4 regions of the Pseudooceanicola sp. DL12 genome follow, and region 1 is predicted to be linked to each of the others. Evidence: riboswitches for the same ligand, from Rfam matches in the RefSeq annotation. Region 1 holds a riboswitch; each other region holds the start of a gene.
What was found. A riboswitch is a leader RNA that binds a small molecule or an ion and turns the genes downstream of it on or off. The one in region 1 is predicted to bind cobalamin.
Positions count from the first base shown of each region.

Region 2: linked by a shared signal. The riboswitch ahead of AC0WR5_RS18620 (5-methyltetrahydropteroyltriglutamate--homocysteine S-methyltransferase) and the one ahead of bluB (5,6-dimethylbenzimidazole synthase) in region 1 are both predicted to bind cobalamin.
Region 3: linked by a shared signal. The riboswitch ahead of nrdH (glutaredoxin-like protein NrdH) and the one ahead of bluB (5,6-dimethylbenzimidazole synthase) in region 1 are both predicted to bind cobalamin.
Region 4: linked by a shared signal. The riboswitch ahead of AC0WR5_RS17630 (energy-coupling factor ABC transporter permease) and the one ahead of bluB (5,6-dimethylbenzimidazole synthase) in region 1 are both predicted to bind cobalamin.

Region 1 covers NZ_CM149884.1:3,604,047-3,611,650, reverse strand. Annotated here, with positions in the region: gene AC0WR5_RS16820 (FecCD family ABC transporter permease) at 1-550, opposite strand, end outside; gene AC0WR5_RS16815 (ABC transporter substrate-binding protein) at 583-1,449, opposite strand; gene AC0WR5_RS16810 (TonB-dependent receptor plug domain-containing protein) at 1,443-3,335, opposite strand; cobalamin riboswitch at 3,477-3,679, opposite strand; cobalamin riboswitch at 3,770-3,956, shown strand; gene bluB (5,6-dimethylbenzimidazole synthase) at 3,999-4,736, shown strand; gene AC0WR5_RS16800 (MDR family MFS transporter) at 4,800-6,263, opposite strand; gene AC0WR5_RS16795 (extracellular solute-binding protein) at 6,615-7,604, opposite strand, start outside.
Region 2 covers NZ_CM149884.1:3,965,448-3,973,051, reverse strand. Annotated here, with positions in the region: gene AC0WR5_RS18630 (Nramp family divalent metal transporter) at 1-1,103, opposite strand, end outside; gene mntR (manganese-binding transcriptional regulator MntR) at 1,321-1,764, shown strand; cobalamin riboswitch at 1,867-2,055, shown strand; gene AC0WR5_RS18620 (5-methyltetrahydropteroyltriglutamate--homocysteine S-methyltransferase) at 2,309-3,442, shown strand; gene AC0WR5_RS18615 (GlxA family transcriptional regulator) at 3,439-4,422, opposite strand; gene AC0WR5_RS18610 (sarcosine oxidase subunit beta family protein) at 4,516-5,781, shown strand; gene AC0WR5_RS18605 (sarcosine oxidase subunit delta) at 5,791-6,075, shown strand; gene AC0WR5_RS18600 (sarcosine oxidase subunit alpha family protein) at 6,072-7,604, shown strand, end outside.
Region 3 covers NZ_CM149884.1:2,783,874-2,791,477, forward strand. Annotated here, with positions in the region: gene hisF (imidazole glycerol phosphate synthase subunit HisF) at 1-757, shown strand, start outside; gene AC0WR5_RS13000 (phosphoribosyl-ATP diphosphatase) at 754-1,074, shown strand; gene AC0WR5_RS13005 (CoA-binding protein) at 1,287-1,718, opposite strand; gene rlmB (23S rRNA (guanosine(2251)-2'-O)-methyltransferase RlmB) at 1,999-2,787, opposite strand; tRNA gene AC0WR5_RS13015 (tRNA-Tyr) at 3,030-3,113, shown strand; cobalamin riboswitch at 3,254-3,443, shown strand; gene nrdH (glutaredoxin-like protein NrdH) at 3,541-3,762, shown strand; gene nrdI (class Ib ribonucleoside-diphosphate reductase assembly flavoprotein NrdI) at 3,767-4,186, shown strand; gene nrdE (class 1b ribonucleoside-diphosphate reductase subunit alpha) at 4,168-6,294, shown strand; gene nrdF (class 1b ribonucleoside-diphosphate reductase subunit beta) at 6,445-7,422, shown strand; gene AC0WR5_RS13040 (hypothetical protein) at 7,597-7,604, shown strand, end outside.
Region 4 covers NZ_CM149884.1:3,762,163-3,769,766, reverse strand. Annotated here, with positions in the region: gene cobN (cobaltochelatase subunit CobN) at 1-1,745, opposite strand, end outside; gene AC0WR5_RS17640 (GNAT family N-acetyltransferase) at 1,855-2,313, opposite strand; gene cobW (cobalamin biosynthesis protein CobW) at 2,310-3,383, opposite strand; gene AC0WR5_RS17630 (energy-coupling factor ABC transporter permease) at 3,470-4,147, opposite strand; cobalamin riboswitch at 4,186-4,404, opposite strand; gene AC0WR5_RS17625 (chromosome segregation SMC family protein) at 4,612-7,604, shown strand, end outside.

The DNA of each region.
Region 1 (7,604 bases):
AGCCCATCATCCAGAAGACGATCTCGCTGGCGGCAAAGGGATTGGGAGAGAGGTTCAGCACCAGCGCCGTGCCCGCGCCCGCGAGCGCCGAAATGGCGATGCCGGCAAGGATCAGCGTTACCGAATTGCCGCCCGGCCCCGCCAGCGCCAGCAGCGCCAGCACCGACAGGAAGGCCATGGCCAGCGCCGCCAGCGGCAGCGCCAGGGCAAAGGCCGCCGCCGCGCCCGTCTGCAGCGCGATCACCGCGCCGAGCGCCGCCGAGGCCGAGGTGCCGATCAGCCCCGGCTCGGCCAGCGGGTTGCGCAGCAGCCCCTGAAGGCCCGCGCCGCCGAGGCCGAGCGCCGCGCCCACCAGCACGCCCAGCAGGGCACGCGGCAGGCGGATCTCGCGCATCACCAGCGTCGCGGCATGGCCCTCGCCCGCCAGCAGCGCGCGCAGGCTGTCGCCGAGGCCGATGGCCGCAGGCCCGACCATCAGAGAGATGACGAAGAGCACCGCCACCAGCAGTGCCAGCGCGGCCAGCACCATGGGATAGCGCCGGGGCGCCATCGGCAGGCGGTGCGGGGTGTCTGCAGCGGTGGTCATGGCGTCATCCCGTCGCGCAGATCGCGCAGTTTTTCAACGGCTTTCAGCACCTGCGGTGTGCCACAGACCCAGTCGCTGTCGGCCAGCGGCGCGGCGGGGCGCTCGGAGAGCATGGCCTTCAGTGCCGGATGGCTCAGGATCTCCTCGCTGCGGGAATGGCCCGGATAGGCGCCGCCGCGGATCACCGCATCGGGCTCTGCCATGACGAGGCTCTCCAGCGGCATGACGCCGCTCGTCTCGTTGATGTTGTCAAAGCCCGCGGCCTGCAGGATCTGCCCGGCCAGCGAATGATCGCCAGAGGAATAGCCGTTGGCATAGTAGAGCGCGGCGCTGGGCCGGGTGGCCAGTTCCTCCTGCAGGGCGGCAAGCCGTGCCTCGAAATCCGCGGCCATGGTCTCTGCCTCGGCCTCGCGCCCGAGCGCTTCGCCCATGGCGCGCAGGTTGGCGCTGACATCGGCCATGGAACTGGCGGGGGCAAAGGTGATCACCGGGATGCCCAGCCGCTTCAGCAGCTCGACCGAGGCGCGGCGGGTATAGGTGCCGGCCAGCACGAGGTCGGGCTTCATCAGAAAGATTTCCTCGGCCTGGCCATAGTTTATCGGATAGTGCCTCGCCTCCTCGACCATCGCCGAGGTGCGCGGATCGAGCGCGATGTCGGAGACCGAGATCAGCTGCCCCGGCGCGGCCAGCATCATGGCGAGCTGATCGGTGCAGAGGTTCATCGACACCACCCGGCGGGGGGCAGCGGGCGCGGCGGGGGCATCGGCGGCCGCACTGAGGGGGGGGCCGAACAGTCCTCCGAACAGCCCCCCGATCAGCCCCGCGATCAGCGCGGGCGCCCCCATGCCCCGCAGGCTCACCACTGGGCGGCCAGCCCCACATAGGCGGTGCGGCCGCGCGCGGCATAGCCCCAGACGTCGTAGTAATCCTCGTCAAAGAGGTTCACCACGCGCGCGTTCAGCGTCACCACCTCGCTCAGCCGGTATTGCGCCGCCACGTTCACCACCGTGTAATCGGGCAGTTTCACCGTCTCGTAGGCGCCCCAGTACTGGGCGTCGTAATTGCCGGCCACGTGGCGGATGCTGGTGCTGAGCGTGGCGCGCCCGCCAAGGATCTCCTGTGCCACGTCGAGACCGAATTCGTGCTCGGGACGGCGCACCTCGACGGCGCCGTCGGGGCCCTCGGCATCGGTGTAGGTATAGGCCAGCTTCACCGTCAGCCCGTCCAGCGGCTTAACCGTGCCCGAGAGCTCGAGGCCCTGGCGCGGGCTGTCGCCCTCGACGTTCTCGTACATCGCCCGGCCATCGCCGGCGGCGCCGCTGACATAGGTGATCTCGTCGCTCAGCGTCTCGTTGAAATAGGTCAGGTCGACCACGCCGTTCAGCGCCGGGATCTGCGCCTCGATCCCGAGGTCCCAGCCGCGGTTGATCTCGGGGCTCAGGTCGGGGTTGCCCACGGTCCAGCTGTCATTCGCATAGAGCTCGTAGAACGAGGGGTTCACCACCGCCTTGCCGCCCGAGGCATGCAGCCGCAGCCCGCCCGAGAGCTGGTAGCTCGCGCCGATGTTCCAGCTGGTGTCATCGGCAAAGGCATTGTTCACGTCGTGCCGCACCCCGGCCTGCAGCTCCAGCCCCTCCATCAGCTCGCCCCGGTATTCCGCGGCATAGGAGGTGGTGCGCCGGGTCTCGCCCTCGGCGGTCGAGGAGGTATCCTCGCGGCCCTCCACCATCACGGTCAGCGACTGCGCGGCGTATTCCAGCGGCTGGCCGTCGAGCGAGATGCCCATGCGGTACTTCAGCCGGTCGGTCTCGCCGCGGGTGCGGTCGCTGTTGTAGGGCGTGCTCTCGATCACGCTGCCCTGGTATTCCAGGTGCTGCGTCACCCGTCCGTCGAGCATCTCGTAATCCGCCCAGAGCGCGCCGGTGGTCTCGGTCTGATCGGTATGGGGCGCGGTGTCGTCCACCACGTAGCTCGCCGCATCGGTCGCGGAATAGCTCTCGCTGTCCCAGTCGTAGTGGCTCTCGACCCGGCGCAGCGTGGCCCCGAACGAAAGGTCCGCCGTGGCCTGCCAGTCGCCCTTGAGGGTAAAGCCCTTGCGGCGGATCGCATCCTTTTCGCCTCCGCTGCCAGAGACGTCATAGCCGTGGTCGTTGCTGTCAAAGAGCGTCAGGGCCAGCCCGCCGTTCTCGGTCCGCTGGCTGACGTTGGCGCTGGCGCTGGTGCCGTCGCCGATCTCCACCGCGCCGCCGTAGTGCAGGCCGGGTTTCGCCTCGCGGGTGATGATGTTGATCACCCCGGTCGAGGCGTTCGAGCCGTAGAAGGCCGATTGCGGCCCGCGCAGCACCTCGATGCGCTCGATGTCGGCGGTGTTCAGCCCGGTCAGCACGTATTCGCCCGACCCGCCCTCGGCCTGCACCCCGTCGATCAGGATCAGCGTGTGGCTGGCCTCGCCGCCGCGGATGCGCACCTGGGTATTGGCGGCGCCGGCCGAGCTGACGGAAACGCCGGGCAGGGCGCGCAGGGCCTCCTGAACCGTGGTGATGCCGCGCTCCTCGATCTCCTCTGCCGTCACCACGCTCACCGCGCGGCCATAGGCGCTGGCCGCGAGCGGCGTCAGACCGGCCGAGATGATGATCGGGTCGAGGGTGATGATCTCGCTCTCTTCGGCCCGCAGGGCAGGAGCGGTGATCATCGACAGGCCAAGGGCCGTGGCCGAAGCGCTGGCCAGGAGCGAAGTTTTGCGTGTCATGTCGTGCCTTTCCGGAGCTGTCCGGTCGGTCGGGCCATGGGGCCCGGGATCAGGGAATGCGGGAAAGGCTGGGGGCGCTTTCCGCAGGGGGTGAATGTCACCGCTGCGGAGGCTCCGCTTCCCGGGCACGCCCCGCGCCGGAAATGGGTGATCGCCCTGGCAGGTCTCCTGGCTCGCGGGTCGGGGCTCGGGCCTGCCTTCCCGGCCCTCTCGGGGCCAGTGGCGCATCGGCCGTCGCTCGCCGCTTACAGTTGCGGGGGCAGCCGCGGCATGGGCCGGAAATGGCCGTACCGCGTTCCCTTTTCATCCGGAGAGGCTCCGGAACCAAAGCGCGGCCCTTGTGCCGCAGGGCCGGGGGCCGAGTCAATTGCCGACGCGGCGGCCGGCCCTGCGGCCCGGTTCGCGATCGCCGCTTGATCCGGCCCGCCGCAACCGGCACTCTGGCCCGGTCAGGTGCCGCCGGGGCGATCCGGTGGAGAATCGGGAAGCCGGTGCAAATCCGGCGCGGGCCCGCCGCTGTAAGGGGGACCGGACGGACAGATGTCACTGGGCCATGGCCCGGGAAGACGTCCCGACGGGGTGATCCCAAGCCAGAAGACCGGCCTGATGACATCCGTTGCGCGGCTGGACCCCGCGCATCATTGTCCGATGCGGAGGCCATGCATGCCCCTTTCCTCTCTCGCGCCCGCGGGCGCGCCCTTTTCCGATGCCGAAACCGAAGGCCGCGATCCCGCTCGGCAAGGGCCGACACCGGCGCGGCAGTTCTCCGATCCCGAGCGGCAGGCGCTCTACGACATCATCGGCGCGCGCCGCGACGTGCGCAACGAGTTCACCGATGATCCCATCGACCCGGCCGTGCTGCGCCGGGTGCTGCAGGCCGCCCATGCAGCGCCCTCGGTGGGCTTCATGCAGCCCTGGAACTTCATCCTGATCCGCGATGCCGCCCGGCGGCGCGCCGTGCAGGCGGCCTTTGCCGCCGCCAACGAGGAGGCCGCGGCGATGTTCGAGGGCGAGCGCGCCGCGACCTACCGCGCGCTCAAGCTCGAGGGGATCACCCGCGCGCCGCTCAACATCGCCGTCACCTGCGACCGCACCCGTGGCGGCCGGGTCGTGCTGGGTCGCACCCACAACCGCGACATGGATCTCTATTCCACCGTCTGCGCGGTGCAGAACCTCTGGCTTGCCGCCCGGGCCGAGGGGATCGGCGTCGGCTGGGTCTCGATCTTCCGTCCGGAGGACCTGCGCGGCCTGCTGGGGGTGCCGGAACACGTGGAAATCGTGGCCTATCTCTGCCTCGGCCATGTCTCCGAGCTCTGGTCCGAGCCCGAGCTGGCCGCGAAAGGCTGGCGCCAGCGGCTCGACCTCGACAGCCTGATCATGGAGGAGGGCTGGGCCGGCTGAGGGCCCCTCTCGCGAAAAAAAGAAGGCCCCGCCGGTTGGGCGGGGCCGTGGTCTCTTGCGGTGTCACCCGGCGTTCTGCATGTCCGGCGGGCGACGCACGAAGAAGGAGGCCGCGATCATGAAGAGCGCGATGGCCCCCCCGGTCATGAAGCCCGCCTGCACGCCGGCGGCGGTGGCATTCACCAGGTCTGCGCCTGTAGCCATCTCGGTGCCGATGCGGATCGACATGATCGAGACGAAGAGCGCGATGCCCGCCGCGCCTGCCACCTGCTGCACCGTGCCGATCACGGCGGAGCCGTAGGAATAGAGCTCCTTGGGCAGCGAGCCGAGCGAGGAGGTGAAGAGCGGCGTGAACAGCAGCGCCAGGCCGATGCTCAGGATCACGTGACAGCCCAGCACCTGCCACATGCCCGAGCTGACGCCCAGCATCGACATCAGCCACAGCCCCGCACAGACGAAGATCGAACCCGGGATCACCAGCTTGCGCGCGCCCACCTTGTCGAACCAGCGGCCCACGAAGGGCGCCATCAGCCCCATCAGCAGCCCGCCCGGCAGCAGAACGAGGCCCGCGGTCAGCGGCTCCATGCCGAGGACGTTCTGCATGTAGATCGGCAGCAGGATGATCATCCCGAAGAGCGACATCATGCAGAAGCCCATCATGATGACGGAGACGCTGAACACCTTTACCCGGAAGGTACGCAGGTCGAGCAGCGCCCGCCCCTGCGGCGCAAGCCGGATCTGCCGCAGCACGAAGATCACCAGCACAACGGCGCCCACCAGCAGCGGCACCCAGACCGGCATCGCGCCGCCCTCGCCATGGCCCTCGCCGATGGTCGACAGCCCATAGACCAGCCCGCCGAAACCCACCGCCGACAGCGGCACCGACAGCACGTCGAGCGGCACCTTGCGCGGGGTGGTGACGTTCTGCAGCTTGGCATAGCCCAGCGCCATTGCGCCGAGGCCGATGGGCAGCACCAGCCAGAACATCCAGCGCCAGTCGAGCAGGTTCAGGATGATGCCCGAGATCGTCGGCCCGATGGCCGGCGCCACCGAGATCACGATCGAGATGTTGCCCATGGTCTTGCCGCGGCTTGCCGGCGGCACCAGGTTCATCGTCGTGGTCATCAGCAGCGGCATCATGATTGCCGTGCCGCAGGCCTGCACCACCCGCCCCGCGATCAGCGGGCCCAGGCTCGGCGACAGCGCACAGATCAGCGTGCCGGTGCTGAACAGCCCCATCGCCATCAGGAAGACGGTCCGGGTCGTCAGCACCTGAAGCAGGAACCCGGTGATCGGGATCACCACCGCCATGGTCAGCAGGAAGGCCGTGGTCAGCCATTGCGCCGCGTTGGCGGTCACGCCCAGGTCGTGCATCAGCCGGGGCAGGGCCACCGACATGATCGTCTCGTTCAGGATCACCGTGAAGGCCGAGACCAGCAGCAGCGCGATCACGAGGCGGTTGCGGGCCGCCGTTTCCGGGTCGATGGGGGGCTCCGCGCCACCGGCGGACAAGGGCTCACTATGCATGTTCGTATCTCGTCAGTCGTATGAAGGGCGCCCCTCGGACCGGCAGACCGGTGCGGCACGAACGCGGGTATGAAAGGGGCTGCGCGCCCGCAACGGGGGCGCCAGCCGGCGGTGCCTCGCCCATCACTGCGGCCAAGTCAAGCCGGGCGGCGGCGCGATGGGCGCAAGGGCGCGGTCCACATGACATCGAACTATGCCGTTTTCATGTCAGGTTTCCAGCCCGCGTTCACTTTTTTCCCTTCTCTGCTGACTCAGGCTGCCGTTCCCCGGCGCCAGGGGGCCGCCAAGGCCCTGTGCGGCAACGAAAAAGGGGCCCCAAGGGGCCCCTTCCGAAACATGCCTGTCAGGCGCTCAGCCGCGCACGCGCGACCAGATCCGGTCATAGGCGCGGGTGGCCTCTTCGGAGCAGAGCTTGCCGAAGTGGATCACCGTGCCCTCCGGCGGGGTGAACTCGGGTGCCGTGGCAATCGCCTGATCGAGATGGTCGAGGCTGCCGGGCATGCCGTTCGGGCTGCCGGTATAGGCCGAGAGGATCGCCGCGTTCTCGGGATCCATCAGGAAGTTGATGAAGGCCTTGGCATTCTCGGGGTGCGCCGCGGTGGCGGGGATCACCACGTTGTCGGCCCAGCCATAGACGCCTTCTTTCGGATAGACGTATTCCAGCGAGGGGCGTTCCTGACGCGCCTGATAGGCCGCGCCGCTCCAGGCCTGCGAGGCCGCCAGCTCGCCCGCGCCCAGCCGCTCGGCCACGCCCGAGGCGTCATAGACCTTCACGGAGGGCTTCTGCGCCATCAGCAGGTCCGACAGTTCCTTAAGGCTCTCCGGATCGTCGCTGCACTGATCCTTGCCGAGGTAGACCCAGGCCAGGTTCACCACTTCGCTGGTCGAGCCGGACATGCCGATCTCGCCCTGCAGCTCCGCCGGCGGGTTGAAGATCACCGAGAGGCTGTCGAGCGGGCCATCGTATTTCGCGGTATCGACCATGGCGCTGGTGGTGCCCCAGTTCCAGACCACGGAATACTTGTTGCCCGGGTCCCAGTCGGTGTTCTTCCAGTCATCGCCCAGGTTGGCATAGTTCGGCATCTCGGTGGCGCCGATGGGCTGGATCAGCTTTTCCTCGATCATGATCGGCAGGAAGTCGGCCGAGGCCACGGCGATGTCATAGCCTTCGCTGCCGGCGGTCAGCTTGGCCAGCAGCGTTTCGTTGCTGTCATAGGTGTCCAGCGTCACGTCGATGCCGGTCTCGGCCTCGAACTTGTCGACCAGCTCGGGCGCGATATAGCCGGCCCAGTTGTAGATCGTCAGTTCCTTGTCCTCGTCGGCCTGCGCGGCACTGCCCAG
Region 2 (7,604 bases), 360 kb from region 1:
AGCACCACCTGGCTGAGCACCAGCGCGCGGGTGGGATCGACGCCCATGGCCACCACCACGAAGGCCGGGACCATGGTGATCAGGCGGCGCAGCCAGATCGGGATGCGGATGCGCAGGAAGCCCTGCATGATCATCTGACCCGCCATTGTTCCCACCACCGAGCTGGAGATGCCCGAGGCGATCAGCGACGCCAGGAACATGCCCGCGGCGGCCGCGCCCAGCAGCGGCGTGAGCGTATGCCAGGCGGTCTCGATCGAGGCGATCTCGGAATGGTCGGGATGGAAGGTGGCGGCGGCCATCATGACCATGGCCATGTTGACCATGCCGGCGATGGCCAGGGCCACCACCACCTCGGTGTTGGAGAAGCTGAGCAGGCGGCGGCGCTCGCCGCTGTTGCGCACGGCGGCGCGGTTCTGCGTCAGGCCGGAGTGCAGGTAGATGGCATGGGGCATGACCGTGGCGCCGATGATGCCCACGGCGATGGTGAGCGCCTGGGCATCGGGCAGCGCGGGGCGGGTCAGCCCGGTGAAGGCGGGGCCCCAGGCGATGGGCGCGATCACCACCTCGGCCAGGTAGGCCAGGCCGATGACGCCGACGAGGGCGCCGATGATCAGCTCCATCGGGCGGAAGCCCTGACGTTCGAAGAGCAGGATGGCATAGGTGACGATGGCAGTGATCACCATCCCCACCATCAGCGGCAGGTCGAAGAGCAGCGACAGGCCGATGGCGCCGCCGAGGAATTCCGCCAGGTCGGTGGCCATGGCCGCGACCTCGGAGACCGCCCACATCACCCAGACCAGCGGTTTCGGCAGGTTGTCGCGGCTGAGCTCGGCCAGGTTCTTGCCGGTGACGATGCCGACCCGCGCCGAGAGGGCCTGGAACAGCATGGCGATCAGGTTGGCCAGCAGCACCACCCAGAGCAGCGCATAGCCATAGCCCGCGCCGGCCTGGATGTTCGTCGCGTAGTTGCCCGGGTCCATGTAGGCCACCGAGGCGATCACCGCCGGCCCCGCGAAGAGCAGCCGTGCGCGCAGGCCGCCCCCGCCATTGGCCAGGACGGCGGACATGCGGCTTCGGGTGCGGTCTGTGAGGTTCGAGGACATGATGACGGGTATCTGGCAATATAGCTGACGGACGGATAGATAGCCTTTGCTATACCTTTGGCAAGAGCTTTCCATGGAAAGCCGGATGCGGGGCCGCGGCCGGGCGGATATCCCGGCGGGGATGCGACAAAAACGGGCAGGCGGTACTGGTGATGATGTGATACGCTGGGTATAGGGTATTCCCGGCATATCGAACCGCCCAAGGAAAGGCGCTGCCATGGCAGAGGACACCGACAGCACGGCGCATCCGCATGACAGCGCCCAGGCCACGCGATTCACCCGGGCGCGGGAGAAGCAGGCCAATGCGCTGCTGGAGGATTACGTCGAGATGATCGGCGACCTGATCGAGGAGGTCGGCGAGGCGCGGGTGGCCGATATCGCCTGTCGCATGGGCGTGGCCCAGCCGACCGCCACCAAGGCGGTGGCGCGGCTGAAGCGCGAGGGGCTGGCGACCGCGCGGCCCTATCGCGGCGTCTTCCTGACCGATGAGGGGGCCGAGCTGGCCTGTCGGGTGCGGACACGGCACCGCACGGTGGTGGCCCTGCTGATGGCGATCGGGGTGCCCGAGGAGACCGCCGAGATCGACGCCGAAGGCATCGAGCACCATGTTTCCGACAGGACGCTGGCGGTCTTTGAACGCTTTCTGCAGCGGCAGGGGTAAGCCGGCCGGCGCCGGACGGGCGCTGTCATTCATAATCAATATGCCGATTTTTCCAATGTTGCGCAGGGCTTGACCCGTGGACAGAAGGGCCGCCGGGACCTACCTATGAGGCAGCTTCAGGTGGCAGGCTGGGATGCCTGCCCGAGAGGGAAGCCGGTGCGATGCCGGCGCTGCCCCCGCAACTGTAAGCGGCGAGCCCCGATTCGGGATGCCACTGGCCGAGATGGCCGGGAAGGCGGACCGGGGCGCCGAGCCGCGAGCCAGGAGACCTGCCTGAGAGCTGAAATGTCCACGGGCGGAGGGCCCGGGGGGCCGAAGTGCAGGAGCGCGGCTGCGCGCCCGGTGCCTTGTGTCGCCCGTTTCCCTGCCCATAGCTTCGGGGTTGAAAGCAGATGACGCAGACTTTCCGCATCTTGCTGGCGGTGCCCTGACCGGCGCGGCCGGGCGGATCACCATCACAGATTTTCCAGGACGATGACCCGCGGCCGGTTCACCGGCGGCGCGGGAGAGAATGTGCCGGGCCGGACCCGGCGAAAGGACCGAGATGAAAGATACAGAAACCACGAACCAGGGCGGGGCGGCCAACCGTGCGCTGCCGCCGTTCCGTGCCGACCATGTGGGCAGCCTGCTGCGGCCCAAGACCGTGGCCGAGGCGAAATTCCTGCCCGCCGAAGAGCGGCGGGCGGTGGAGGATGCCGCGATCCGCGGCCTGGTGAAGATGCAGGAGGACGTGGGCCTGAAGGTGGTGACCGACGGCGAGGCGCGCCGCGACTACTGGCATTTCGATTTCTTCCGTGCGCTGAAGGGGGTGGAATTCACCTCTGGCGACAATCCGAAATTCGCCAACGGCAATGCGCCGGAGGACACGCCGGCGATCACCGGGGCGCTGGATTTCCCCGCCGATCACCCGATGCTGGATCACTATCGCTTCCTGGCTGAAACCACGAAGGTCTGTCCCAAGATCTCGATCCCCGGGCCCTCGGTGCTGCACATCGGGATCACGGACGAGCTGAACCATCACGCGCCCTACCGCAAGGATCGCGAGGCGCTGCTGGAGGCCATGGCCGCGACCTGGAAGAAGGCGGTGCAGGGGTTCTATGACGCCGGCTGCCGGTACCTGCAGATCGACGACATCATCTTTGCCTTCCTGGGCGACCCGGCGCACCAGACGCGCCTGAAGGAGACGCGGGGCCTCGATGCGGAATGGCTGGTGGACAGCTATGCCTGGATGCTGAACGAGGCGATCAAGGACCGCCCCGAGGACATGGTGATCGGCATGCACATGTGCCGCGGCAACTTCCAGTCGAGTCACGCGGCAGAGGGCGGGTATGACATCTCGGCCGATGCGATCTTCAACAGGACGGACGTGGATGTCTACTTCATGGAGTACGACACCGAACGGGCCGGGGGGCTGGAGCCGCTGCGGCTGCTGCCGAAGGGCAAAAAACGCGTGATGGCCGGGTTCATCACCACCAAGACGCCCGAACTCGAGAAGGACGATGACCTGTGGCGCAAGTTCGACGAGGCGTCGAAATTCGTCGACATGGACCAGCTGGGCATCGCACCGCAATGCGGCTTTGCTTCGACCCACCACGGCAACCACGTGACCGAGGACGACCAGCGCCGCAAGCTGGAGCTGGTGGTGCGCACGGCCGAGAAGATCTGGGGCGAGGCCTAGGCCCCGCGCGGGTGGCGCCCCTCGCGGGGGGCGCTGCCGAAATGGCGGCGATAGGCCGCGGCGAAATGGGCGGGCGTGGCAAAGCCCGTCATCGCCGCCACCTCGCCCACCGGCAGGGCGGTTTCCACCAGCAGCGCACGCGCGGTGTCGAGACGGAGCTGACGGTAGAGATCCATCACGGAGAGGCCCGTGGCGGCCTGCACCCGGCGCTGAAGTTGTCGCGGGCTGAGGCCCGAAAGCGCCGCGACCTGATCGAGAGAGAGCGGATCGGCGATATGGCTCTCCATCAGGTCGATGGCGGCCTGCACGGGCGCGGGCAGAGGGCCGAAGGGCGCGGGCGCGGCGGATTGCTGTTCGGCCTCGGGCGGGCGCACCTCGGCCTGCAGGAACCAGTCTGAAATGCGGGTGGCAAAGACCGAGCCGTGATCGCGCGAGATGATCGTGTGCATCATGTCGAGCGGCGAGGTGCCGCCGGCGCAGGTATAGCGCGCGCGGTCGATCACGAAGAGGCGCCGTTCGAGGATGGCGGTTTCGGTGAGCGCGGGCATGTCGTCGAAATGGTGCCAGTGGACGGTATAGCGGAAGCCCTCGAGCAGGCCGGCGCGGGCGAGGATGACCGCGCCGCCGGAGATCGCGCCGAGCGCGACGCCCGCGCGGTCGCAGCGGCGCAGCCAGGCAAAGAGCACGGGATCCTGGATCAGCGCCGGATCGCCCCCGGCCACCACGAAGACCAGGTCGAAGGTCACCCCGGCGCGGGAGAAGGGCAGTGCCTCGAAGCTGCTGCCCGAGGAGGCGCGGACGGTCGGCTTGCCGAGCGAGAGAACGGTGACCTCGTAGAGCGGTTCGGCCGAGAAGAGATTGGCCGCGCGCAGCGGTTCCATCGCCGAGGCGGTGGACATCATGGCGTAGCCGTCGACCAGCAGGAAGGCGATGCGGCGGAGCGGCGGGCGCGGAGGCGCGGGCGGGATGATCTCTGACATCATGGCATTTAGAGAAAAGTATATGTCCTTTTCAAGACAGATCCTGGGGCGCGGCATGGCTAGACAGGGGCCGATTGCAAAGGGAGCATCTGCATGGGTTTGTTTCGGGGATTCTCCGGTCTGAGGGTGGCGGTGGACACGCTGCGCGGCCACAAGGGGCTTAAGCCGCTGTGGCGCAATCCCGACCCGAAGGCCGAATATGACATCGTGATCGTGGGCGGCGGGGGCCATGGCCTCTCGACCGCCTTCTACCTGGCGAGCGAGTTCAGGGAGCTGAAGGTGGCCGTGCTGGAGCGCGGCTGGCTGGGCTCGGGCAACATCGGGCGCAACACGACGATCATCCGCTCGAACTACCTGCTGCCCGGCAACGAACCCTTCTACGAGATGTCGATGAAACTCTGGGAGGGGCTGGAGCAGAGCTTCAACTTCAACGCCATGGTCAGCCAGCGCGGAATCATCAACCTGATCCATACGGATGCGCAGCGTGACGCCTATCGCCGGCGTGGCAATGCGATGCTGCTGGCGGGTGCCGATGCCGAGCTGCTGACCCGCGAGCGGGTCGAGCACATGTATCCCTGGCTGAACTTCGAGAACGCGCGGTTTCCGATCAAGGGGGCGCTGATGCAGCGGCGGGCGGGCACGGCGCGGCACGACGGCGTGGCCTGGGGCTATGCCCGCGGTGCCGACATGCGCGGCGTCGACATCATCCAGAACTGCGAGGTCACCGGGTTCGACATCCGCGAGGGGCGGGTGCACGGGGTGGAGACCACGCGCGGCCCGATCCGGGCCAAGAAGGTGGGCGTGGCCGTGGCCGGATCGTCGAGCCGGGTGATGGCGCTGGCGGGCATGAACCGCCTGCCGATCGAGAGCCATGTTCTGCAGGCTTTCGTCTCGGAGGGGCTGAAGCCGACGATCGGCGGGGTGATCACCTTTGGCGCCGGGCATTTCTACATCAGCCAGTCGGACAAGGGCGGCCTTGTCTTTGGCGGCGACATCGACGGCTACAATTCCTATGCGCAACGCGGCAACCTGCCGGTGGTCGAGGACGTGCTGGAAGGCGGCATGGCCCTGATGCCGGCCATCGGGCGTGCGCGTCTGCTGCGCAACTGGGGCGGCATGATGGACATGTCGATGGACGGTTCCCCGATCATCGACAAGACCGGGATCGAGGGCCTCTATTTCAACGGCGGCTGGTGCTACGGCGGCTTCAAGGCGACGCCGGCGAGCGGCTTTGCCTTTGCCCATCTGATTTCCACCGACCGGCCCCACGAGACCGCCGCCGCCATGCGGCTGGACCGTTTCGCGCGCGGCTACCTGATCGACGAACGCGGCGCCGGTGCGCAGCCGAACCTGCACTGAGGTTTTTCCATGCTGATCCCACATCCCCTTCTCGGGCTGCGCGACGCGCAGGAATTCACCTATCTCGGCGACGTCAGCCTGCTGAACCGTCCCGACGGCATGGCGCCGGACGCCGAGGCCGCATTTGCCGCCTATGTCTATGAGCGCGAGAACCCCGCGGGCCTGCACCGCGAGCTGTGGTTCCACGAACAGGGCGACCGGTCCTGGCTGGTGGTGACGCGCAACACGCTGACCCACGAGATCCTGGGCGCCGAACTGGCGAGCGACTACAAGAAACGGGAGGGCGGCCAATGACGCGTCTTGCGCAGGGTGGTCTGATCGACCGCGACAGGGTTCTGACCTTCACCTTCAACGGCAAGCGCTACCCGGCGCATCCGGGCGACACGCTGGCCTCGGCGTTGCTGTCCAACGGCGTGCGCATGGTCGGCCGGAGCTTCAAGTACCACCGGCCGCGCGGCGTGGTGAGCGCCGGTAGCGAGGAGCCCAATGCGCTGGTGACCCTGCGCAGCGGCGCCCGGGCCGAGCCCAACACCCGCGCCACCATGGTGGAGATGTTTGCCGGGCTGGAGGCCCGCAGCCAGAACCACATGGGCCCGCTGGGGGCCGACCTGCTGGCGGTGAACGACCTGATGTCGCCCTTCCTGGCGGCGGGGTTCTACTACAAGACCTTCATGTGGCCCAAGGCCTTCTGGGAAAAGCTCTACGAGCCGGCGATCCGGCGCGCGGCGGGCCTTGGCAAGCTGTCGATGGAGGCGGATCCCGACCGCTATGACAAGGGCTTCCTGCATTGCGACCTGCTGGTGATCGGCGCGGGCGCGGCAGGCCTGTCGGCGGCGCTGACGGCGGGGCGTGCAGGTGCCCGCGTGGTGCTGGCCGACGAGGATTTCCGCATGGGCGGGCGGCTGCTGTCGGAAAGCCATACGCTTGCGGATGCGCCGGCCACCGACTGGGTGGCGGAGGTACTGGCCGAGCTGGCGAGCCTGCCCAACGTGCGGCTGATGCCGCGCACGACGGTCTTCGGCGCCTATGACCACGGGATCTTTGGCGGGGTGGAGCGGGTGGCCGACCACCTGCCCGAGCCGGGCGATCACGTGCGCCAGAGCCTCTGGCGGATCACGGCGAAGCGCGCGGTGCTGGCCGCCGGCGCCACCGAGCGGCACATCCCCTTTGCCGACAACGACCGGCCGGGGATCATGCTCTCCGGTGCGCTCAGGGCCTATGCCAACCGATGGGGCGTGTCGCCGACGGTGAACCACAGCGACCGGGTGGCGATCTTTACCAACAATGACGACGGCCACCGCACCGCGCTCGACCTGATGGCGAAGGGCGTGACGCTGACCGGCGTGATCGACGTGCGCGAGGATGCGCCGCGGTTCGGCAAGTACAACCTGATGCGCGGCGCGGTTGTGCGCGGCACCAAGGGATGGCACGGGTTGTCCTCGATCGAGGTCTGGCAGGACGACCGTCCGCAGTGGCTGGAATGCAGCGCGCTTGGCGTGGCGGGCGGCTGGAACCCGAACGTGCACCTGGCCTCGCATCACCGGGGCAAGCCGGTCTGGAGCGAGGACCTGCTGGCCTTCCTGCCGGGGCCGAACGGGCCGGTGGGGCTGAACGTGGCAGGTGCCGCTCGGGGCCGGGGCACCACCCATGCGGCGCTGGCCGACGGGGCCGCGGTGGCGCAGGCGGCGCTGGCCGACATCGGGATCAGTGCCACGCTGCCGGATCTGCCTGCGGCCGAGGATGCACCGCTGAACCAGGTGCCCTATTGGCATGTGCCGGGCAGGCGTCGCGCCTGGGTCGATTTCCAGAACGACGTGACGGTC
Region 3 (7,604 bases), 820 kb from region 1:
GAAAACCCGCATCATCCCCTGTCTCGACGTGGCCGACGGCCGCGTGGTCAAGGGCGTGAACTTCGTCGACCTGCGCGATGCCGGCGATCCCGTCGATGCCGCCCGCGCCTATGATCTCGCCGGTGCAGACGAGCTCTGCTTCCTCGACATCCACGCCACCCATGAAAACCGCGGCACCATGTTCGACGTGGTCACCCGCACGGCCGAGCAATGCTACATCCCGCTCACCGTGGGCGGCGGCGTCCGCACCGTGCAGGACGTGCGCAACCTGCTGCTCGCCGGCGCCGACAAGGTTTCCTTCAACTCCGCCGCCGTGGCCGATCCCGACGTGATCGCCCGTGCCGCCGACCAGTTCGGCAGCCAGTGCATCGTCTGCGCCATCGACGCCAAGACCGTCTCCCCCGGCAAATGGGAGATCTTCACTCACGGCGGGCGCAAGCCAACGGGCATCGACGCGGTCGAATTCGCCAAACTCGTCGCCGAAAAGGGCTGCGGGGAAATCCTGCTCACCTCGATGGACCGCGACGGCACCCGCGCCGGCTTCAACCTGCCCCTCACCCGCGCCATCTCCGACGCGGTCGAGGTGCCGGTGATCGCCTCCGGCGGGGTCGGCACCCTGCAGCACCTCGTCGACGGGGTGAAGGAGGGCGGCGCCTCCGCCGTGCTGGCCGCCTCGATCTTCCACTTCGGCGATTACACCATCCGCGAGGCCAAGGAATACATGGCAGACGCGGGCATCCCCATGAGGCTGACATGAGCGATATTCTCACCCAGCTCGCCGCCACCATCGAGGCGCGCAAGACCGCGGACCCCGAGAGCAGCTGGACCGCCAAGCTGCTGTCGAAGGGCCCCGAGAAATGTGCCGAGAAATTCGGAGAAGAGGCCGTCGAGGCAATCATCGAGGCCGTGAAGGGCGACCGCGCGCGTCTTGCCTCCGAAGGCGCCGACGTGCTCTACCATTTCCTCGTCATGCTGGCGGCCCGCGACGTGCCGCTGACGGATGTGCTGGCCGAGCTGGAACGCCGCGAAGGCACCTCTGGCATCGCCGAAAAGGCTGCCCGGCCAAAGGGCTGAAACCGCCCGACATTTCCGTATTTGAGGAAAGATGAAACCGAGCGCCGCGCCCGGCCTGCGTGCGCGGCGGTAGTCCCTTCATCTTTCCCAAAATACGTCCGGGGGTGAGGGCCGCAGGCCCGAGGGGGCAGAGCCCCCTCTTCTACTAAAAAACGGGGGGGCAGAGCCCCCTCTTCTACTAAAAAACTGGGGGGCAGAGCCCCCTCCTGCTCTCAGAGGCCCAGCCGTGGCATCTCGACCTTGGGGCAGCGGTCCATGATCACCTCGACGCCCGCGGTTTCGGCCTTGGCAGCAGCGGCCTCGTTGACGATACCCACCTGCATCCAGATCACCTTCAGCCCCGGCAACCCTTCCAGCGCGTCATCCACCACCGGAGGCACCTGTTCGGAGCGGCGAAAGATGTCGACCATGTCGACCGTCTCCCCCAGGGCATCACCGACCTCCTGCAGCGTGCCAAAGACCTTCTCGCCCAGGATCTCCTGCCCCGCGAACCGCGGGTTCACGGGAATCACCCGCTTGCCGCGCGCCTGCAGGAAGGCCGCCACGAAATTGTCCGGCCGCGCCGGATCCGGGGTCATGCCCCAGACCGCGATCACCTTGCTGTCGCGCAGGATCCGCGTCAGATCCGCATCATCGTAAGTCATTCCAATCCCTCCACGGCATGCCCCTCCGATCCTAGCGCCGGAGGCGCCGCGGAAAAGAAAAAAGCGCCCAGGGTTTTCCTGGGCGCCAGTGCGGAACGAGGGACAGTGAAAGGAAACATCGGCGTTCCGTGCCGGTGCTTCTGTACCGTACTTAGAATGTCCGTACGGGATATGAAGAGGGTGTAATAACTTTGTGAACGAAACCCTAAGGCGAACGCAGGCCATCAGGGTTGCACCCGCCCTTCCCTCGTCGCCCTCTCTCGGTTCGCTCGCCCCGCCCTCAGGCCCCGTAGGAGCGCACGGCGTAGAGCGCGACCGCCGCCGCGTTCGACACGTTCAGCGAGCCGAAGGCACCGGCAAACTCGATCCGCACCAGCGCGTCACAGGTCTCTCGGGTCTTCTCCCGCAACCCCGGCCCCTCGGCCCCCAGCACCAGCGCCACGGGCCGCTCGCGCAGCTCGTCCGTCAGGGTGCTCTCGATGTTCTGCTCGGCTTCGCCGGCCAGGCCCAGCACCATGTAACCCATGCGCTGCAGCTCGGTGATGGCATCCGCCAGGTTGCGCACCCGCAGATAGGGCTGGCGCTCCAACGCGCCGCTTGCCGTCTTGGCCAGCGCGCCGGTCTCGGGCGCCGAATGGTGGCGCGGCGCGATCACCGCGCAGGCCCCGAAAACCTCGGCCGAGCGCAGAATCGCCCCCACGTTATGCGGGTCGGTCACCCGGTCGAGCAGAACCACCCGCGGCGGCCGCGTGCCATCGCCCAGGCAGCGGTCGGCGATGGAGCCCCAGTCGAGCGGCTTGACCTCCAGCGCGGCGCCCTGGTGCACCGACTGCGGATCGATGGGGGCGGCGAACTTGCGCGGATCGCTCATCTCGGGCTCGATGCCCGCCTCGGCCACGGCATCGGCCAGCTTGTCGAGCGCGTTCTTCGTCACCACCAGGCGCAGTTTCTCGCGCGCGGGATTCTGCAGTGCATCGCGCACCGCATGCAGGCCGAACAGCCAGACCGTCTCGGCGGCGCTGGCCCGTTTCGCCTGTTCCTTCTCGACGACCCATTTCGGCTTTTTCATTCCGCTCTCCCGGGGCTGCGCGACCGGCGCCCAAATGCTGCACTGCAGTACCGACGTGATACCGACGTTATACCGACGCGATACCGCACCGCAATTTCCGGTGTTTTTCGCACGTTCCGGCCTCCTACGCCGCACCTTCTTTCGTCGCAAGCAAGAAGGGCAAATTTTCTGGTTGACGCCCCCGGGCGCCGCCGGTAATCACCCCCTCACGATCCGCCACGGCCCACACGGCCCGGCGATCAGGGCGACGAGCTGCAAGGTGCGGCAGCGGACTGTAACTCCGCCGGGGAGACCCATGCCTGGTTCGATTCCAGGGTCGCCCACCATTTCCCCCTTCGGAAATCGGTGGTTATCTCACGGGGCCCGCGGGCACCGGAGGGCGCTTGCGTCTGGGCTTTGCCCGGCCAGCATTTGCGCGCCCCTCCCCCCAGAAATCTACATGTTGACATCACCCCGCCTCCTGACACCATATGGCGGAGCTTTCGGTTCGCCAGACTCGCTCTGGCGCTAAGATGGGAAGCCGGTGAAATTCCGGCACTGCCCCCGCAACTGTAAGCGGCGAGCGCGGCTGATCGTGCCACTGGGACATGCCCCGGGAAGGCCAGCCAAGCATTGACCCGCGAAGTCAGGAGACCTGCCGCAAGCTGACTGATGACCACGAACGGAGGGTTCGGGGGCGCGTGTGCAGCAAGCAGGGCTCCCTGCCGGCCGGTTCCCGTCGCGTCCTCTCCCGCAGACCGCATGAGGATGCACATGACCATCACCGTCTACTCCAAGCCCGACTGCGTGCAATGCACCGCGACCACCCGCGCGCTCACCGCCCGCGGCCTCGCCTTTCACACGATCGACCTCACCGCCGATCCCGAGGCCCTGGCCCGCGTCACCGCCCTCGGCTATCGCCAGGCCCCCGTCGTCATGGCCGGAGAGACCCACTGGGCCGGCTTCCGCCCCGACATGATCGCCCGGCTGGGCTGATCCGGTGACCGGCCTCCTCTATTACTCCTCGGCCAGCGGGAATACCGCGCGGTTCGTCGCCCGTCTGGGGCGTGCGGCACAGCGGATCCCGCTGTCACCCGCGGACCCGCTGCCCGATCTGCCGCGTGACTACGTGCTGATCTGCCCCACCTACGCCGATGGCGAGGGGCGTGGTGCGGTACCGAAACAGGTGATCCGCCTGCTCAACGATCCTGCCCGCCGCACCGGCCTGCGCGGTGTGATCGGCGCCGGCAACCGCAACTTCGGCACCACCTTCGCCCTCGCCGGCCGGGTCATCGCCCGGAAATGCAACGTGCCCCTGCTCTACCGCTTCGAGCTGGCCGGCACCGAAACCGACATCGCCCGCGTCCGCGCCGGGCTCGACAAACTCACCCGGGGGACGGAATGCTTGATGACCGCCTGAACGATGCGCTCGACTATCACGCGCTGAACGCGATGCTGAACCTCTACGACGACCAGGGAAAGATCCGCTTCGACGCCGACCGGATGGCCGCGCGGCAATATTTCCTGCAACACGTCAACCAGAACACCGTCTTCTTCCACTCGCTCGAGGAAAAGCTCGGCTATCTGGTGGACGAGGGCTACTACGAGAAGGAAGTGCTCACGGCCTACGCCCCCGCCTTCCTGCACCGGATCTGGGACGCCGCCTTCGCGCGAAAGTTCCGCTTCCCCACCTTCCTCGGCGCCTTCAAGTACTACACCTCCTACACCCTCAAGACCCGCGACGGGAAACGGTACCTGGAGCGCTACGAGGACCGCGTCGTCATGGTCGCCCTGACGCTCGCGCGCGGGGACGAGGCGCTTGCCATGTCCTTCATGGAGGAGATCCTCTCGGGCCGGTTCCAGCCCGCCACCCCCACCTTCCTCAATGCCGGCAAGGCACAGCGCGGAGAGCTCATCTCCTGCTTCCTGCTGCGGGTCGAGGACAACATGGAGAGCATCGGCCGCTCGATCAACTCGGCCCTGCAACTTTCCAAGCGTGGTGGCGGCGTGGCCCTCATGCTCACCAATATCCGCGAGCATGGCGCCCCCATCAAGGGAATCGAGAATCAGTCCTCCGGTGTCATACCGGTGATGAAGCTGCTCGAGGACAGCTTCTCCTATGCCAATCAGCTGGGCGCGCGGCAGGGGGCCGGGGCGGTCTATCTCAATGCCCACCACCCTGACATCCTGCGCTTCCTCGACACCAAGCGCGAGAATGCCGACGAGAAGATCCGGATCAAGACACTCTCGCTCGGGGTGGTCATCCCCGACGTGACCTTCGAGCTCGCGAAGCGGAACGAGGACATGTACCTCTTTTCGCCCCATGACGTTGAGCGGGTCCATGGCCGGCCCTTCTCCGAGATCTCGGTCACCGAGAAATACGCGGAAATGGTCGAGGACAAGCGCATCCGGAAAACCAAGATCAACGCCCGGGCCTTCTTCCAGACCCTGGCCGAGATTCAGTTCGAGAGCGGCTATCCCTACATCATGTTCGAGGACACGGTGAACCGTGCCAACCCGATCGACGGTCGCATCACCATGTCGAATCTCTGCTCCGAGATCCTGCAGGTGAACGAGGCCTCGACCTTCCACGACGACCTCTCCTACGACCACCTCGGCACCGACATCTCCTGCAATCTCGGCTCTCTCAACATCGCCAAGACGATGGACAGCCCCGATTTCGGCGCCACGATCGAGGCGGCCATCCGTGCGCTCACGGCGGTGTCGGAAATGTCCGCCATCGATTCCGTGCCGTCGGTGCGCCGCGGCAACGACGAGAGCCACGCCATCGGCCTAGGCCAGATGAACCTGCACGGTTTCCTCGCCCGCGAGCGCATCCACTACGGCAGCGCCGAGGGGGTAGCGTTCACCTCAGTCTACTTCGCCGCCGTGGCCTATCACGCCATCCGCGCCTCCAACCTGCTGGCGCGCGAACGCGGGCAGAGCTTCCGCGGCTTCGAGCGCTCGGCCTATGCCGACGGCAGCTTCTTCGAGAAATACGTGACCCGAGACTGGCTGCCGGAGAACGGGACCGTGGCCGCCCTCTTCGACGGTATCGCCCTGCCCACCCGCGCCGACTGGCAGGCGCTTAAGGATGCGGTCATGGCGCATGGCCTCTACAACCGCAATCTACAGGCGGTGCCGCCCACCGGCTCGATCAGCTACATCAACAATTCCACCTCCTCGATCCACCCGATCGTCTCGCGCATCGAGATCCGCAAGGAGGGCAAGCTGGGCCGCGTCTACTATCCCGCCCCCTTCATGACGAACGAGAACCTGGAGTTCTATCGCGACGCCTACGAGATCGGCCCCGAGGCCCTGATCGAGACCTATGCCGCTGCCACCGAGCATGTGGACCAGGGGCTGTCGCTGACACTCTTCTTCCCGGCCGAGGCCACCACGCGCGACATCAACCGGGCCCAGATCCTCGCCTGGCGAAAGGGCATCAAGACGATTTACTACGTGCGCCTGCGCCAAACCGCACTGGAGGGCACCGAGGTGCAGGGCTGCGTGTCCTGCACCCTCTGACGCGGCGCTCAGCCCCGCACCCCGGAGTATTACCCGAAAGACGAAGCAGGCGCGCCCCGCCGCGCACCCGAAACCGCACCGACGCAATACCGACGCGATACCGACGTAATACCGACACGGTTTTTCGCGCCCTTTTCACGGGATCCGATCATGAAAGATATCGACGAAACAACCCGCGCCGTTCCCGCCGCGATCAACTGGAATCACCTGCAGGACGACAAGGACCTCGAGGTCTGGAACCGGCTTACGGCCAACTTCTGGCTGCCTGAAAAGGTTCCGCTTTCCAATGACTTGCAGAGCTGGTCCCAGCTTCGCCCCGAGGAGCAGCAGCTCACGATCCGCGTTTTCACCGGGCTGACGTTGCTTGATACCATCCAGGGCTCCATCGGCGCGCCGACCATGCTCGCAGATGCGCTGACCCCGCACGAAGAGGCCGTCCTGACCAATATCGCCTTTATGGAATCAGTGCACGCCCGCAGCTATTCATCCATCTTTTCAACACTTTGCTCGACACGCGAAGTGGATGAAGCATTTCGCTGGTCTCAGGAAAACCCTCACCTGCAAGCCAAGGCAAAGGCAATCCTTTCAACCTACAATCCCGGCGAGGACCCGCTAAGGCGCAAGATCGCCAGCGTCTTCCTCGAGAGTTTCCTCTTCTATTCAGGGTTCTACCTGCCGATGTACTGGTCTAGTCGCGCGCGGCTGACCAATACCGCCGACCTGATCCGCCTGATCATCCGCGACGAGGCCATTCACGGCTACTACATCGGCTACAAGTTCCAGAAGGCGCAGGCAGCCCTGTCGGAATCAGAGCGCAAAGCATTGAAAGATTACACTTTTGGCCTTTTGTTCGAGCTCTACGAAATCGAGGTGAACTATACCCGGGATCTCTATGACCCAATCGGCCTGACCGAAGATGTCACCGCCTTCCTGCACTACAATGCGAACAAGGCGCTGCAGAACCTCGGCTACGAGGCGATGTTCCCCGAGGAGCTGACACAGGTGAACCCGGCCATCCTCGCGGCCTTGTCGCCGGACAGTGAAAACCATGATTTCTTTTCCGGATCAGGCTCTTCCTATGTCATTGGACGCACCGTCGCGACCGAGGACGAAGACTGGACTTTCTGAGACCGAGCGCGTCCCTGCCGGTCGATACGCCGCAAGATCAACCGCCCCGGCACAGGGCGCTGGAAAAAACGGAAGGGTGCCGATCTCTCCCTTCCAAGGCCAACCTCATCAGGGTATACAGGCGCGGCAGGGATTTCTCCGTATTTTCAATATCTTTCCACTGGAAGCGAAACTATGGCGGC
Region 4 (7,604 bases), 160 kb from region 1:
TGAGACAGGGCAATGGCCTTGCCGGGCAGCCATTCGAGGTTGCCGTGCTTGCCCATGTGCACGAGTGCCTGGGCGCCGAATTCCTCTCGCAGCCAGATGTAGAAGGCCAGGTAATTGTGCGGCGGTGGCAGATCCGGTGCGTGGTAGGTCTCGGTCGGGTCGATGTTGTAGCCGCGGGCGGGCTGGATGCCGACGACGACATTCCCGTGGCGCAGCACGGACAGCTTGAAGCCCGTTTCGTCGGTACCCTGAGGCGGGAGCGCTGCGGAAAGGATGAAGGGATCGGCCTCGGGCGGCCCCCAGCGGTCAATGACCTTCTGGCGGGTGGCTTCGGGCAGACGGTCGAAATGCCTGCGGTAGGTCGAAAGGGGCAGGGTGACGCCGCCATCCTTTGCCGCGCGATCGGTCAGCCAGTTGGTGGGGCCGGCGAGTATTGCCTGCATCAGGGTGTCGCTGTCGGCAGGCACTGCCTCCACGCTGTAACCTGCCCCCTGCAGCAGGTTGAGGGCATGAACCGTGGCAGCCGGAGTGTCGAGCCCCACGCCATTGGCCAGGCGGCCGTCCTTGTTCGGGTAATTGGCCAGGATCAGGGCAACCTTGCGATCCGCAGCAGCGGTGGCCCGCAACCGGCACCAGTTTGCGGCGAGGCTTGCCACGAAGCGGATGCGGTCGGCGCGCGGCCGGTAAGTCGCGATGGCGCATTGCGTGGCGCTGTCGAAATGGCTCTCGCCCTTGAAGCTGACGGCGCGCGTCAGGATGCGTCCATCGACCTCCGGCAGGGCCACGTTCATCGCGATGTCGCGACCGGAGAGGCCGGTGAGCCCGTCCGACCAGGCCTCCTGCGAGGAGGAGGCAAGGACAACCTGGAAGACCGGCGCCTGGTTTGCGGAGGGCTGGGTAAAGGGGTTCTGGTCGCCGCTGTCGCCATGGGGCGAGCCGGTGGCAAAGGCGGTGCAGTTCAGGATCGCCTGCGGGGCGGTTTCGGCGAAGAGCCCGTCGAGCGTAGCGGCGGAAACCGGATCCTTGAGCGAGGCTACGAAAACCGGCAGCGGGTTCAGGCCCCGCCCGCGCAGGGCGTGGACCAGCCCGTCGATGGGGGCAAGGCCTGCGCCCTGAACCAGAGCGCGGTAGAAGACCAGCGGAACCGTCGGCGCCTCTGCCTGCCAATGGGCGCGGAGCGTATCGAGGCTCGGGGCCGTTTCTCCGGGCCAGTAGAGGCCGGCGCGCAGGAGCGGCGCCGCCGGGGCGGGCTTTTCCGCTTCGTCCAGCAGGGCGCGGCAATAGGTGAGAAAACCAGCGGCATTGGCGGGGCCGCCCTCGACGAGATAGGCCCATAGCGCGTCGTAATCGGCGTCGGGCAGGGTCGAGAGGCTGCGCAGCTCGGGATCGGGTTTGTCGTCGCCGGGCAGGGCGGCAAAGGGGACGCCGGCCTCGTGCAGCCGGGCCGAGAATTGTTCCATGCCATAGCGCCAGTAGCCGGTTCCGCCGAGTACCCGCACAACCACCAGTTTCGATGCTGTGGCGCATTGATCGAGGTAGAGGTCGACCGACATCGGGTGCGTCAGGTCTGTCAGCCGGGCCAGGCGCAGGGATGGCGCGTCGGAAAGGGCCGCACGCGCCTGCGACAGGGCCGCCAGCTCGGTATCGGCGGCAGATATCACCACCAGGTCGGCAGGGGTCTGCTGCAGGTCGACGGCCTCGTTGCCATCATCGATGCGGCCGGGGGTGGCGGCGAGAAGGTGCATGGGACCTCTGAAGTGTCGAGCCACCGGAGGTGGACCACGGCGGGAGCCTCCGGCGGCAGTATTGGGGGCCAGATGACGGGGAGGCCGAAGAGCGCCGGCCCCTGCAGTGCTATCCGGCGGAAAGTGCCTTGGTCATGAAGACCGAGACGCCGTTGTCCTCGTAGTTGCCGAAGACGCCACAGCGGCTGAAGCCGTGGCGTTCGTAGAGCCGGCAGGCGGCAGCCAGGGCATCGCCAGTTTCGAGCTTGAGCTCGGAGAGACCTTCCTCGATGGCCTGGTCCTCGATCCGGCGGAGGAGGGCGGCGCCGATGCCGCGGCCGCGGGCGACTTCGTCGGTGAAGAAGCTCTTTACTTCGCCGTAGCCGTCCTTGACCTGAAGCGCGCCACAGCCCAGCACATCGCGGCCGATGCGCGCCGTGAAGAAGCGGATGTCGTCACGGGCCAGTTCGTCATGGCTGAGGAAATTGTTTTCCTCTGGCTTGTAGAGCGCACGCATCAACGCCTGTGACGCGTCGAGGAGCCTGACCGCGTCGGGCGCGGTCGGTGTCGTGCTCTCGACGATGATCATGCGGCGAGTGCCTTTTCGATGGCGGCACGATCAAGACCGGCCTGGCCGATGACGACAAGGCGGGTTTCACGGGTACCGCTGCCGAAGGGCTGATCGAAGTAGCTGTCGATGCGGGGGCCCACAGCCTGGATCGTCAGGCGCATGGGCTTGCCGGTGACCGCTGCAAACCCCTTGAGACGCAGGATGTCATGGGCGCGGATCACCTCGGTGACCTTTGCCGAGAAGGCCTTTGGATCGGTGATCTCGGGCAGGGTCACGACGAAGCTCTCGAAATCATCGTGGTCGTGGTGATGATGGTCGTGATCGTCGTCCTCATCGTGATCGTCGTCGTGATCGTGGTGGTGATGATGGTGCACCTCGTGGCGGCCTTCCATGTCACCCTCGGCGCCGATCCCCATGCCGAGCAGCACATCGACGGGCAGGGCGCCCATGGAGGAGGAGACCAGTTGCACGGAGGGGCGTGCGCCGGATTTCAGCGCGTCCATGGTGGAGGCGAGTTCGGCCGAGGAAAGCAGGTCAGACTTGTTCACCACGATCATGTCGGCACAGGCCAGCTGATCCTCGAAGAGTTCGGCGAGCGGCGTTTCGTGGTCGATGCTGTCATCTGCGGCTCGCGCGCGGGCCACGGCGGCCTCGTCGGCTGCAAACCGGCCCTCGGTCACGGCCTTGCCGTCCACCACGGTAACGACACCGTCCACGGTGACCTTGGTCGAGATGCCCGGCCAGTTGAACGCGCGGATAAGGGGCTGGGGCAGGGCAAGCCCGGAGGTCTCGATGACGATGTGATCGGGCTTGTCCGGGCGGGCCAGCAACGCCTCCATCGTCGGCACGAAGTCTTCGGCCACGGTGCAGCAGATGCAGCCGTTCGAAAGCTCCACGATGTCCTCTTCCTTGCAGGCCGCGTCGCCGCAGCCGCGCAGGATGTCACCATCCACGCCAAGGTCGCCGAATTCGTTGATGATCAACGCGATGCGCTTGCCCTCGGCGTTGGACAGCATGTGGCGGATCAGGGTTGTCTTGCCGGCGCCGAGGAAGCCGGTGATGACGGTCGCGGGGATCTTAGCGGGCATGGGAAGCTCCGGGAAACGTGTACGAAAATGCAAAGCGGCGCCGGAGGGCTGGCCCCCGGCGCGCGCAGGTTCGGATCAGGCGGAGCTTATGCGCCGTTGAAGAGCCGCGGCGTGGTCAGGCCGGATTTCGACAGCCCGTTCAGCGACTTGGCGCCGGCAAGTACGGCGAGGTCGATCAGCGGCTCGATCAGGACGACGGCCATGTAGGCGGCACCGAAGGTGGCAACAGAAGCCACGTTTGCAGCGCCGAAGCCCTGGCCGTAGAGTGCCCAGAAGGCCACCCATGCGACGACGCCACCCTGATAGGTGACCGAGAGGGCCAGCGCATCGCGGTACCGGATGTCGACATAGGGGGTGTCGGGCTTGATCATGCGGTTGGCCACGGCCTGAAGCGCGAAGAGCGGCACCAAGAGCGTGGTCACGTTCGCGGCGTATTGCGGCAGGTCGAAGGGAGCGAAGAAGAGCCCCTGGATCAGCAGGCCGAGTGCGAGGCCGAAGGCAGCCGGCGCGGCGCCGAAGAGCAGGAAGAGGGTCGAGCCGAGGATCAGGTGCACTTCGGATACGCCAACGGGCTGGTGCGGCAGGATCTGGAAGAAGCTGAAGACGGCAGCCGTGGACATCGCGGTGCGCGCGGCCAGGGAGGCAAGTCCCTTTTCACGGGCGGCATCCAGGGCCAGCTTGACGGTATAGGCGCCTGCGCCTGCCGCGGTGGCATAGGCGAAAAGCATCTTGGCGGGGCTCACGAGCCCGGGTTCGATATGCATGTTCTGTACTCCGTAGCCGTCAACCCCGACGGCATGCATGGGTTTCTCGATGCAGGGCCGGTCTCCTGGCTGGCGGCTCTGGCGCAGGTGCGGCCTTCCCGGGGATCCCAGTGGCATCGAAGCACCTGCTTGCCGCGTCACAGTCGCGGGGGCGGCTGCGGCTGACGGGCCCCTGATTGGGTCACCCGGTCCGCATTCCCGTTTCACCCCCGGGCGCTTTGCGCCCATGCGGGGGAACCTTGCATCCTCTATCACTGCCGTTGCCGCGGGGGCGGCGTCAAGCCGTTTTCGGCAAGAAGGGCGGCGGCATGGCATTTCCAGACCGGCGAAAAGACGCGGGTTTGCGCAATATCTTGGGGATAACTTTCGGTCTTGCCCCAGATGCAGTTGAGACTTCGTTGACTCGCAGCTCTTCGCTCCTCACTCTGTCCCGACAGGCTGAATCACGCGAAGGCGAGCGAAACGTGCATTTTTCCAGGCTCAGACTGACCGGCTTCAAGAGTTTCGTCGACCCGACGGACCTGATCATCAATGCCGGGCTGACCGGCGTTGTCGGGCCGAACGGCTGTGGCAAGTCGAACCTGCTGGAAGCGCTGCGCTGGGTCATGGGCGAAAACCGCCCGACGGCCATGCGCGGCGGCGGCATGGAGGACGTGATCTTTGCCGGGGCGTCGTCGCGCCCGGCCCGGAATTTCGCCGAGGTCAGCCTGCATATCGACAACAGCGATCGCGTGGCGCCCGCAGGATTCAACGACGAGGACCAGATCGAGATCGTGCGCCGCATCACCCGCGACGTCGGCAGTGCCTACAAGGCAAATGCCAAGGACGTGCGGGCCCGCGACGTTCAGATGCTCTTTGCCGATGCCTCGACCGGGGCGCATTCTCCGGCCTTGGTCCGGCAGGGGCAGATCAGCGAGCTGATCAACGCCAAGCCCAAGAATCGACGCCGGATCCTGGAAGAAGCTGCAGGTATTTCGGGACTTTACCAGAGGCGCCACGAGGCCGAGCTGAAGCTGAAGGGTGCCGAGCAGAACCTGACCCGGGTCGATGACGTGGTCGAGCAGCTGGCCCAGCAGCTGGCCACGCTGGACCGTCAGGCGCGGCAGGCCGCCCGGTACCGCGCGATCGGCACGGAGCTTCGGCAGGCCGAGGGGCTCTTGCTCTATCGGCGCTGGCGCGAGGCGGACGAGGCACGGAATGCCGCGCTGGCGCAGTTGCGCGAACGATCGACGGCGGCCTCGCAGGCCGAGCGCACGGCACGGGACGCCGAGGCGCTGAGGGCCAGGCTGGAAGAGGAACTGCCGCCGAAACGCGAGGAAGAGGCGATTGCCGCGGCGGTTTTGCAGCGTCTGGTCGTGCAGCGCGATGCCATGGCAGATGAACAGGAACGCGCGAAGCAGGCGATCCTGACCCTGCAGGGTCGGATCGAGCAGCTGGTGCGTGACCGCGAGCGTGAGGCCGGGTTGAACCGGGATGCCGAGGAGACCATCGAGCGCCTGGAATGGGAGGCACGCGAGATCGCCAAGGCCCATGAGGGACATGCCGATAGGCTGACGGAGGCGGCAGAGCTGGCCACCGAGGCGGCCTCGGTGCTGAGTGATCGCGAATCGGATCTTTCTCAACTGACGGAAGACGTTGCGCGGCTGGCGGCGCGTCACCAGTCGGCCCATCGCTTCCTGGATGACAGTCGCAAGACCCTGTCGCGGAGCGAAGGCGAAGCCGAGAAGGCCCGCGAGGCCGTCCGTGCAGCGCGCGAGGCGACGGAGCGGGCGGAGGAAGATTTCGAAGCCGCCGTGGAGGCCGAGGAAATGGCCCGCGGATCGGTGGAAGCTGCGGAAGAGGCCCTGGCGGAGGCCGAAACGGCGCGCGCCGAGACACAGGGCGAAGAGGCTGATGCACGCGCGGCCCGGTCCGAGGCCGAGGGCGAGGTCAGCGCCCTGCGGGCTGAGGTCAACGCGCTGACGAAACTGGTGCAGCGTGACTCCACCGAGGGTGGTCAGCTCCTGGATGACCTGAAGGTGGATCCGGGGTTCGAAAAGGCTCTGGGCGCGGCGCTCGCCGATGATCTGCGGGCGCCGGTGGTGGCCGGTGACGGGCCCTCGGGCTGGGTCGAACTGCCGGGTTATGGGGCCGAACAGGCATTGCCCGCCGGTGTGACGCCGCTCTCGGATCACGTCACGGTGCCCGGGGTGCTGGGGCGCCGGATCTCTCAGATCGGCCTCGTGTCCGCGGGCGAGGGGGCTGGGCTGCAGGAAAAACTGAAGCCGGGGCAACGGCTTGTGACAGTCGAGGGCGATCTCTGGCGGTGGGATGGCTATCGCGCCTGGGCCGAGGATGCGCCCTCTGCGGCGGCCCTGCGACTGCAGCAGCTGAACCGCCTCAAGGAATTGCAGGCTGAACTGGACGAGGCCGCGGCGCGGGCCGAGGAGGCCCGGTCGGCGCATGCCGCTCTGGTCGATCTGCTGGCCGCGCAGACCGCCGCGGACAAGGCAGCGCGGGCCGCACGGAGCGAGGCGGATCGCATGCTGACCGAAGCCGCGCGCCGCATGTCGCGGGCCGAGGCCGAGCGCAACCTCTCGGCCAGCAAGCTGGAATCGCTGGGCCTTGCGGTGACGCGGCACGAGGAAGAGTCGCTGGCCAACCGCAAGCAGGTGAAGGAAGCCGAGGCTGCGGTGGAGAACCTGGAGGATCTTGACGATGCCCGTGCCGGGATCGAACAGATCCGCATGGCGGTGGAGGCGGCGCGGATGGCCATGATGTCGCGTCGTGCGGCACATGACGAGCTGCGTCGCGAAGGCGACAACCGTATTCGTCGCAGCCAGGAAATTACCAAGGAAACAAGCGGTTGGAAGCACCGATTGGAGAGTGCGGACCGTCGCATCGCCGAGCTGGACGAGCGCCGCGCCGAGAGCGAGGAGGCGCTCGAGGATGCCATGGCGGTGCCGGAGGAGCTCGCCGCAAAGCGCGAGGAACTGGCCGAGGCGATCGAGGAGGCCGAGGCGCGGCGTGCCACGGCGGCCGACATCCTGGCCGAGGCGGAGAGCAGGCTGCGCGAGGCGGTGGCCAGCGAGCGCGACAGCGAGCGCACCGCATCCGAGGCCCGCGAGGCCCGCGCCCGCGCCGAGGCCCGTGCCGATGCCGCCGCCGAGGCTGTCTCTGCCGCGGCCGAGCGTATCGCAGAAGCACTTGAAACCACGCCGAAAAAACTGCTCGAAACACTGGACACAGACCCCGAGAAAATGCCCCCCTCGGACGAGATCGAGGCTGACGTGAACCGCCTGAAACGGCAGCGGGACAGCCTCGGGGCGGTGAACCTGAGGGCGGAGGAGGACGCCAGGGAGATCCGCGAGGAGCATGGCACCCTGGTGACCGAGAAGGCCGACCTGGAAGAGGCGATCCGGGCGCTGCGCAACGGCATCGCCGGGCTGAACCGCGAGGGGCGCGAACGCCTGCTGAC